Regions from separate parts of the Lysinibacillus sp. FSL R7-0073 genome, predicted to be linked through region 1. Evidence: riboswitches for the same ligand, from Rfam matches in the RefSeq annotation. Region 1 holds a riboswitch; each other region holds the start of a gene.
What was found. Region 1 has a riboswitch for cobalamin ahead of mmgD (citrate synthase). Riboswitches for the same ligand answer to the same signal wherever they lie in the genome.
Positions count from the first base shown of each region.

Region 2: linked by a shared signal. The riboswitch ahead of MKY88_RS22020 (hypothetical protein) and the one ahead of mmgD (citrate synthase) in region 1 are both predicted to bind cobalamin.
Region 3: linked by a shared signal. The riboswitch ahead of cobT (nicotinate-nucleotide--dimethylbenzimidazole phosphoribosyltransferase) and the one ahead of mmgD (citrate synthase) in region 1 are both predicted to bind cobalamin.

Region 1 is NZ_JBBPAS010000001.1:2,497,449-2,500,626, reverse strand. Features, by position in the region: gene MKY88_RS12350 (ABC transporter ATP-binding protein) at 1-626, shown strand, start outside; gene MKY88_RS12345 (NUDIX hydrolase) at 674-1,159, opposite strand; cobalamin riboswitch at 1,391-1,585, shown strand; gene mmgD (citrate synthase) at 1,775-2,896, shown strand; gene MKY88_RS12335 (bifunctional 2-methylcitrate dehydratase/aconitate hydratase) at 2,995-3,178, shown strand, end outside.
Region 2 is NZ_JBBPAS010000001.1:4,389,543-4,392,720, reverse strand. Features, by position in the region: gene MKY88_RS22030 (hypothetical protein) at 1-117, shown strand, start outside; gene MKY88_RS22025 (glutathione peroxidase) at 205-750, shown strand; cobalamin riboswitch at 853-1,051, shown strand; gene MKY88_RS22020 (hypothetical protein) at 1,214-1,771, shown strand; gene MKY88_RS22015 (ABC transporter substrate-binding protein) at 1,755-2,705, shown strand; gene MKY88_RS22010 (tyrosine-protein phosphatase) at 2,841-3,178, shown strand, end outside.
Region 3 is NZ_JBBPAS010000001.1:1,266,934-1,270,111, forward strand. Features, by position in the region: gene MKY88_RS05990 (rhodanese-like domain-containing protein) at 1-142, shown strand, start outside; gene MKY88_RS05995 (hypothetical protein) at 192-587, opposite strand; gene MKY88_RS06000 (DMT family transporter) at 858-1,721, shown strand; cobalamin riboswitch at 1,778-1,954, shown strand; gene cobT (nicotinate-nucleotide--dimethylbenzimidazole phosphoribosyltransferase) at 2,049-3,104, shown strand.

The DNA of each region.
Region 1 (3,178 bases):
TGGAAAGACCAACAGCCGGGGAGGTTCTATTTCAAGGGGTTAATCTTTATGATGCCACTAGCCAACAGAAAAAAATGATACGGAGAGATTTACAAGCAGTCTTTCAAAATAGCTATCATTCATTAAATCCAAAGCACACCATTTTTCAAATTTTAGAGGAACCGTACCTAAATTTCGAGCATTATAGCTCAGCTGAGAGACATTTTAACGTAAAGGAATTACTTGATCATGTAGAGTTAGAAAAATCTATTGCCGAAAAGTATCCTTCCCAGCTTAGTGGGGGACAACAACAGCGTGTGAACATTGCAAGAGCGCTTGCCTTACATCCAAAATTAATTGTTTTAGATGAAGCCATTAGTAGTTTAGATATGATTTTGCAAAAACATATCATTCAATTACTACAGACACTACAAAAGGATTTGCAACTTGCCTACATTTTCATTTCTCATGACCTACAGGCTACACGCTTTATTTCAGATCGCATCCTAGTCATGCAAAATGGTCAGCTAGTAGAGGAAAGTATGAAAGGTGAACCATTTAAGCATTCCGCATCACTTGAGCTATGCAACGCGATTTTACCCACTCACCCTCGCGAAAGAATTCACAAGAATACTAGTTTGGAATAATCTGAAATACCTTTGCGAATAAAGTCCTTATTAAAATTCTTACATTGCTATTTGGAAAGCTTCGTAAAGGAGCTTTCGAACTCCCATATTTTGCCCTCTAGGTTGTTTAAGAGAGCGACCGTCCTCTGTTCCATATTATTCGGAAGTTCTTCCTTACTGAAATAGGTGAGGCTTAAGCTCTCACCATCTTTCATTTCCAATACACCCCTTACATGTTTAGCTCTATAAAGGTGAATGACTGTATAGATTTCATCGCCATTCGGATAACAGTAGTAATAATCAGGTCCTGTAAAAACACCGATAAACTCAAACTCTTTAGCTACGAGTCCAGTTTCCTCATAAAGTTCACGCGCAGCAACCTGCTCTAATGTTTCGTTTATATCCATTGAGCCGCCAGGTAATCCCCAATCCAATGTATCTGAACGATGTTGAAAGAGTATTTTCTTATCATCATTAACAACAACAACTGTCGAACCAACGCTTATAATCGGTCTATTACCGATAAGCTTTCTTAATTCTGTTATATAGCCCATCCCGTCACTCCTCGTTTCATCGTAATGCAAAACAAATCGCTTTTTTAAAGCAGACTTCATAAATATAGCTCCATTGGGATTGATTAACAATCTTTTTTTGAGCGAAATAATGCTTAAATATGCAGAATAGTTCGTCAAAAATGAAAAATAGCTTTTTATAATCAGTCTTTTCTGAATTTTACCTATATTGATTGTTTGGAAACCTCTATGTTAAGGTAAAAAGACAAATTGAATATGCTAAATTTTGGTGGTTCAAATGGGTTTGATTCCATTTGATTAAAAGGGAAGTTGGTGTGAGTCCAACACTGTCTCGCAACTGTATGTAGGAGTTCCATAACGAGACCACTGTTTTGTTCTTCAAAACGGGAAGGTGTTATAGGAATGTTGATGATAAGTCAGGAGACCTGCCGCTAAATAAGCATCAATTGACCTACGAGGATAGGGAGGTGTAGCTACTGTATGATGAGTGTGAATGGATGTAAGTTCACTGTTTTTTGTTCTGTCATACTTTTGTAGATTAACAACTTCTAAAGGGGTAGAAGTTGTTTTTTTGTTGTTCTTTCGAGTTTGAATGGTAACGCTTACAAGAATGATTAAACAAAGGGGTTGTAATCCATGGAGTTAACGTATTCACCAGGTCTTGATGGAGTTATTGCTGCGGAAACAAAACTGTCTTTCTTAGACGTAGTAGGAAGCCAAATTGTTATACGGGGCTATGATTTGATTGAACTATCTCAGCGATATTCCTATTTAGATATTGTCCATTTATTATTGCACGGAAACCTACCAACTACTGAGCAACAAGCTGACTTACAGGATAATTTGAAAGATAACTATCACGTTCCACAAGAGCTTTTTCAAATTTTTAACTTATTACCAAATGGGACACATGCTATGGACGGCCTTAGAACTGGAATTTCAGCGTTAGCAGGATATGATCAGCATATCAATGATCGTTCGACTGAAAGGAATGTAACACGAGCATATCGACTTTTAGGTGGAATGCCCAATATCGTTGCGAATAGCTACCGTGTATTAAATGGTCAAGAGGTAGTAGAACCGGATAGTGAGCTTTCATATAGTGCTAATTTTTATTACATGATTACTGGAAGAAAACCAACACCATTAGAAGATGAAATTTTTGACCAATCACTTGTTTTATATAGTGAACATGAAATGCCGAATTCGACCTTTGCTGCTCGTGTTATTGCTTCCACACAATCTGATCTGTATGGTGCTCTAACTGGTGCTGTCGCATCATTGAAAGGAAATTTACATGGTGGGGCAAATGAGGCAGTCATGTATATGCTGCTTGAAGCTAAGACTGCAGAAGGCTTTGAAGCGATGCTGAAAAACAAGCTTAAAAATAAAGATAAAATAATGGGCTTTGGCCATCGTGTCTATATGAAAAAAATGGACCCAAGAGCGCAGATCATGAAAGAAGCTTTGTATAAATTATGCTTGGAGCAAGGGGATGACCGCTTATATCACATGTGTGAAGCTGGTGAAAAAGTGATGGTGGAGGAAAAAGGTTTGTATCCAAATTTAGATTATTACGCTGCGCCAGTGTACTACATGCTGGGCTTACCAATCGAATTATATACGCCTATTTTCTTTGGCTCTCGAACGATCGGTTTATGTGCACATGTAATCGAACAACATGACAATAATCGATTATTTAGACCTCGTGTTCATTATATAGGCGAGCGTCATAACCTTGAAGAATTGTCGGTATAATCAAGTTTTAACAACTCGCCATAGAGCTGATGGACATTCTGACCAATGCCCATTAGCAAACTAGTATATCAAATTCATACCTTGAAAGGAAGATATAGATGATCAAAACGAATGAAAAAACGGCGACAGACCAGCTTCTTGTTGATATTGCGGATTACGTATTAAACACAAAGATTACGAGCGAAGAAGCTTACGAAACAGCTCGATATGTTTTATTGGATACGTTAGGTTGCGGCATTTTAGCTTTACAATATCCTGAATGTACAAAACTTCTGGGTCCTG
Region 2 (3,178 bases), 1.9 Mb from region 1:
AAAAAATTATATGATCAAACGAGTGATCCTAAATTATTAGACATAGCCCATCGCTTAATTAATGAAGAGCAAAATGTTAAATATAAAAAGAAATATAAGTCAGCCATCCGTTCCTAGTAACGAGATGGTGTTTTTTGTGCAAACTCTTTGGTTATTAGGAGATTAGTCAACTATAATATATGAAAAAACAAAAGGGGTTAGGGAATGAGTATTTATAATTATTTAGTACGGAAGCCGAATGGTGAAATTTTATCAATGGAAACTTTTCGAGGAAAAACGATGCTAATTGTTAACACGGCCAATCAATGCCGATTTACATATCAGTTTGAAGACTTACAAAAAATGTACGATAAATATGGAAAAAATAATTTTGTCGTTTTAGGATTTCCTTGTGATCAGTTTGGCCATCAAAATCCTGAAGATGGAGAGGAAACTGCGCATCTTTGTAAGGTAAACTATGGAGTTACGTTTCCCATTTTTGAGCTAGTCCAAGTAAATGGTGAGACGACACACCCTTTATTTAATTATTTAAAACATGAAGTTAATTTTCGTGAATTCGGAAAAGCAAGCATGCAGGAGAAAATGCTTGCTGAGGCAATCATTCAACTTGCTCCAAGCTTTTTAGATGGTCGTAATATTCGCTGGAATTTTACTAAATTCCTAGTAGATGCAAGTGGAAAAACCATAGCTCGCTTTGAGCCTACAGACTCACAGCTTGATATTGAGCAAGCGATTGAAAAAGTATTGTAGTAGAGTGATTTTATGGAAATGAAAATACTTCTAAAACGGCTATCATTTTTGTACGCAACTATTTTTTCCTATCAATCTATGATAAACTGCTTTACAAGTGAATTATTCTTGCAGAATAAAGGTGCTAGCTAGCATAATCGGGAATTCGGTATAAGCCGAAGCTGTTTCCGCAACTGTAAGTACAGCTATTATAAAGATGTGCCACTGTTTCATAGGAAATGGGAAGGTTCTTTATAGCTCTTATCTATTTATATAGGAGCGTTGTACAAGCCAGGAGACCGACCTTTATTTGAACGTATAACAACTCTTCGGAAGCTAGGAGGATATACGGCAAATACATAGGCAGTGTCGTGTTTCTATGACAATCATTATGTTATTTTCGTCGTTCCTTTGTGTGAGGAGCGATGTTTTTTTATGTTCTAAAAAAGTGAGGATTTTCATTATGAAAAAGGGGGACAGCAGGTTGAAAAAAGATGCACGTTATTCTTGTTATCCTTTTATGCGAGAGAAGGCTTCAACTGTCGATTTTGAGATTCGCACAGATAGTTTAACAACGCATTTAGGGGTTGCGCTAGCTATAGTAAAGAAAGAGAATGTCCAGGTTGTTGTAGATGATTTAATCCAGGTTTTACCTATGGCTTATCATGTGAATGGCTCGGTTCGTGGAAAGCTAGCAGTTACAGATGAGGATCTATCTTGGTTAAGTGAGCGCTATGATTTTTATGTAAGTCATGTGAAGGAAAAGATTCAAAATTTTGTTTTACCTCAAGGAACAGAGGCGGCTGCTGCTTTACATCTTTGTCGTAGTGAGGCGAAAAAATCATATCGAACTTTACACACGGTTTCGGAAGAACGAGAGGTACCTAATATTCTCTTCGATTATTTAGGCTTATTAGCCAATGTATGTTTTGTAATGGCTGTCTATACGAATCAACAAGCTGGAATAGCTGAAATTCCGTTTATGAGTAAATCATATCCAATGAAAAAGAAAAAGGTGAATAATAATGAAGAAACTATTTAATTTACAATGGCTATCGGTATTATTGCTAGTGCTCGTTTTAGCAGGTTGTGGTACCGCGGAAGATACAAAAAATAAAGATGTATCCGAAGATGAACAAAAGATTGAGCAAACAAGTTATAAAGTAACCGATGATCGTGGTGTCGAAATAGAGTTTAAGGAAGTGCCAAAAACAGTTGTGTCTTTACAGCCTAGTAACACAGAAATTCTATTTGCACTAGGGGTTGGCGATAAAATTGTAGGTGCCACTGAATATGATACATATCCAGAAGCTGCCCAAAAAATCGAACGTGTTTCTGATACTGTGAATTATAACAGTGAGCGAATTTTAGCGTTAAAGCCAGATGTTGTTATTGCGTATACGATTGGTGAGAAGGATGCACTTAAGCCACTCGAAGATGCAGGAATTAAAGTGTTTGTTATTCAATCAGCGGGTACATTCGATGATGTATATGGAGATATCGAACAAATTGCAGCTGTTATGGATGTTAAGGATAAAGGAAAGGCATTAAACGAGGAAATTAAAGCAAAAATCGCTGATGTGCAAACAAAGGTTAAAGAAGTAAAAACACCAAAAAATATTTATTTAGAAATTAGTCCAAAGCCTGAAATTTATACAGCAGGCTCTGGTACTTTCCAACAAGAAATATTAAATGCTGCAAATGTAAAGAATGTGTTTGAAGATTTAGATGGCTGGAAGCAAGTATCTGAGGAAGATGTTATTGCGAGAAATCCAGACGTCATTTTAACAACAGTCAACTATACAGAAAATCCAATTGGAGAAATCCTTGCTCGTGATGGGTGGAATACGGTAACAGCTATTCAAAACAAGGCAGTTCAGTCCCTTGACACAGATATCTCAAATCGCCCAGGTCCGCGTATTGGTGAAGCAGTTGAGCTCGTTGCTAAAGCTGTGTATCCAGAGTTATATAAATAAAATCGTAGAAAATGCTAGTTGTTAATTACAGCTAGCATTTTCTATTTTATTACCTAGTGTGAAAATTGGTATTCATGTAGTTTGTTCGATAGAATAAAGGTAAGAACGCTTATTAATATAGGGAGGTGTAGTTCAATGAAGCAAGTACAAAAAAATATTCAGTTTGAGGCTGTTTATAATTTCCGAGATATGGGGGGATATCAAACGAGGGATGGGCGCGTTATAAGAAATGGCTTATTTTATCGCTCTGCCGCACTTGGTAAAATGACAGCGACAGATAAAGAATTATTTGAAACATTAGGTATTAAAACAATTTTTGATTATCGTGACACAAATGAAGTACAACATAATCCTAATCCTGTGTTTCCACAAACTCGATATATTCAAATCCCTGCGAAGGGAAAGCATGCTTTTGAAATGCCAACCAATACAGGTGGTAGAGAGTTTTATAAAGTAGTTAACGCTGATATGTT
Region 3 (3,178 bases), 1.2 Mb from region 1:
TGAAACTAAGCCATATATTATCGTTTGTAAGGCTGGTGGCCGTTCAGCTAATGCTTGTTCTTATTTAGAGGCACAAGGATTTGATGTGACAAACCTTGAAGGCGGCATGTTAGCTTACGATGGCGAATTAGAATTTAAATAATGACATAATGAAAAAAGAAAGAGTATATACTCTTTCTTTTTTCATGTGCTTATTTTTGGAGTGAGTCCATGATGAGGCTAAAGTTTTTTTCAAAGTTCATGTACGGGTTCACGTTTTTTTGCCCACGAACCTTTGAAGCATAGCTGGCAAAATTTAAACCAGCACCGTATATTTGTAAAGCGCCATTCGCAAGATCTCCCTTTTGTAAAAGCTCAATGCCATCCTTTAAGAAATTTTCACTCTCATCGAAGTGACATTCCGCCATATATTTATCTCCACTATAAAATAATTTCAAATTTTCCATAATGACATACGCTGTTTCTGCACTGATGGAAGCATCAACATTTATTAATAACTGATTAATCGGTTTCACTAACTGAGCGTAATGACTATCATAATTTTCACAAGTATCCGCAATAGCGTTTCTTAATTCTCTTGCGTTCATTCTAACTCCTCCTTAAAGAAAATTTTAGGCTTACCTTATGAAGTAATTAGCCATTCCTTTTCCCTGTATCTATAAAACGTACTCTTTAATTTTCAGAAATATGTTACAATTATATCGATGAAGGAGGGATTTTGTATGTTTCGTTCAATAGCACCCCCAACAATGTCTTTACAGTAGAATCTACTGTTAAGGCATACGATAACAGTTTGCTCATTTTCAATAGATTCTACTGTATAGATTAAAACTTATACGTAGAAAGTAGGAATTGTAATGAGCGGAAAATTAGCGTTTATATTATCCATGATTATTTTTGGCGCAGTTGGTGTTTTCGCCAAGTATATACCTTTAACTTCAAGTGAAATCGCTTTTTGGATGAGTTTAATTGGTGCTTGTTTTTTGATAGTGATTTTTATTTATAAAAAGGAAAGCTTTACGAAAAGAAGTATTCTCAAAAATAAGTGGAAATTAGTACTTTCTAGTGTTGCCTTATGTGGGAATTGGATTTTCTTATTTCAGGCTTATAAAGAAACAACAATTGCTAATGCTGCACTTAGTTATTATTTTGCACCAGTACTTGTTATCAGCTTATCTCCAATTATCTTAAAGGAGAAGCTAGTTGGCAGAAAAATACTGTATATCTGTGTGGCCCTTATCGGACTATTTTTGATAGTCCAAAGTCAAGGCACTGGGGACAGTAAACATTTTATTGGTATTGTCTACGGTCTTATTGCTGCATGCTTTTACACAGCTCTAACATTTACAAATAAATGTATATGTGGTTTAAAAGAACCGGAAAATACAATAATTCAACTATCTTTAGCAGCATTTTTCCTTTGCTTTTATATATTTGGAACAACAGAATTTCAGGTCATGACAATCAGTTTTAAGTCAGTCCTATTATTAATTTCATTAGGTATTGTCCATGCAGGGGTTGGATTTTTATTGTTCTTTTGGGGCATGTCAAAGCTGAAAGGGCAAAGTATAGCCATTCTTAGCTATATAGATCCACTGACATCATTAGTCATTTCAACGATGATTATTGGAGAAAAAATGACACTTCTACAAATAATAGGAGCGGTACTATTATTAGGGTCAACATTGCTAAGCGAGCTAGAAAAAGAGCCAAAGAAATAGTACAAGTAACGCATTCAAATGTTGACAGAAAAAATATGCTGTCGTAGATTAAAAGTAGCTTAATACAAGCATTAGGTGCCCATTTAGGGAGAATAGGGAATAAAGTGAAAAGCTTTAGCGGACCCGCCACTGTAAAAGGGAGTTTAATAGTGAAGACCACTAGCAAATTGCTGGGAAGGTACTATGAAATGTTGAACTTAAGCCAGGAGACCTGCCTATTTGCTTTAAGAGGATATAGATGATGGAAAAGTCTGTAGTTTATTTGTCATGACAATAAACTACAGACTTTTTATTTTGTCTTCATGAAAAACGAGAGGAGAAGTGACAATGCAATTATTACAGGACACGATTCAAAACATTCAAGGCGCTGATAAGAATAGTATGGAGCAAGCGAGGCGTCGAATAGATATTCTTTGTAAGCCGCCAGGTAGCCTAGGTAAATTAGAGTCCATTGCTGTGCAACTTTCTGGGATTACAGGACAATTATATCCGGTGATTGATAAAAAGGTGATGATTGTCTGTGCAGCAGATCATGGAGTTTGTAAGGAAGGTGTGACGACGAACCCACAAGATGTTACTTTATTTCAAACATTAAATTTTCCAAAGGGAGGTACAGGCGTTTGTGCGATTGCAAGTGTGACTAATACGAAGGTTGTAACGGTAGATGTTGGAGTAAAGGAAGATATTCCTCTCGATGCGGGCGTAATTGTTCAAAAAGTAAAATATGGTACAGATAACATGGCACAAGGCCCTGCTATGTCTAGAAAGGAGGCCATTCAATCTATTGAAGTGGGGATTCGTGTGGCAACAGACGAAATCACAAATGGAGCTAATCTAATTGGAACAGGTGAGATGGGCATTGGTAATACAACGCCGAGTACTGCGATTTTAGCTGTTTTGACTGGCTATGACCCAATTGAAATAACAGGATTTGGAGCAGGCGTTGGTCAAGGAGGAATTGCTCATAAAGCAAGGGTCATTGAAAAAGCAATTACGCTCAACAAACCCAATCCTACCGATATCATTGATGTTCTAGCTAAAGTTGGAGGGCTAGAGATCGGGGCTATGGCTGGTATCATACTTGCTGCCGCAAGTCACCGAAAACCTGTTGTCATTGATGGATTTATTTCAACGATTGCTGCGCTTATTGCTTATCAAATTGAACCGAAAGTAAAGGACTTTATCATACCTTCTCATGCATCGGAGGAGCCAGGAGCTAAAATAGCCGCTGAATTACTCGGAGTGGAACCGATGCTGCACATGAATATGCGCCTAGGAGAAGGTTCTGGTGCAGCCCTAGTCTTTCCTCTATTAGATGCTGCTTGCTCGATGATGAAAAATATGGTGACGCTGGAAGAAGCAATGAATCTTTTGGCTAAATAGTTACTGAAAAACAATTAAGCGCAAATAGTTAAGGAACTATTTGCGCTTATTCATTTTTTTAATCTATGATAGAC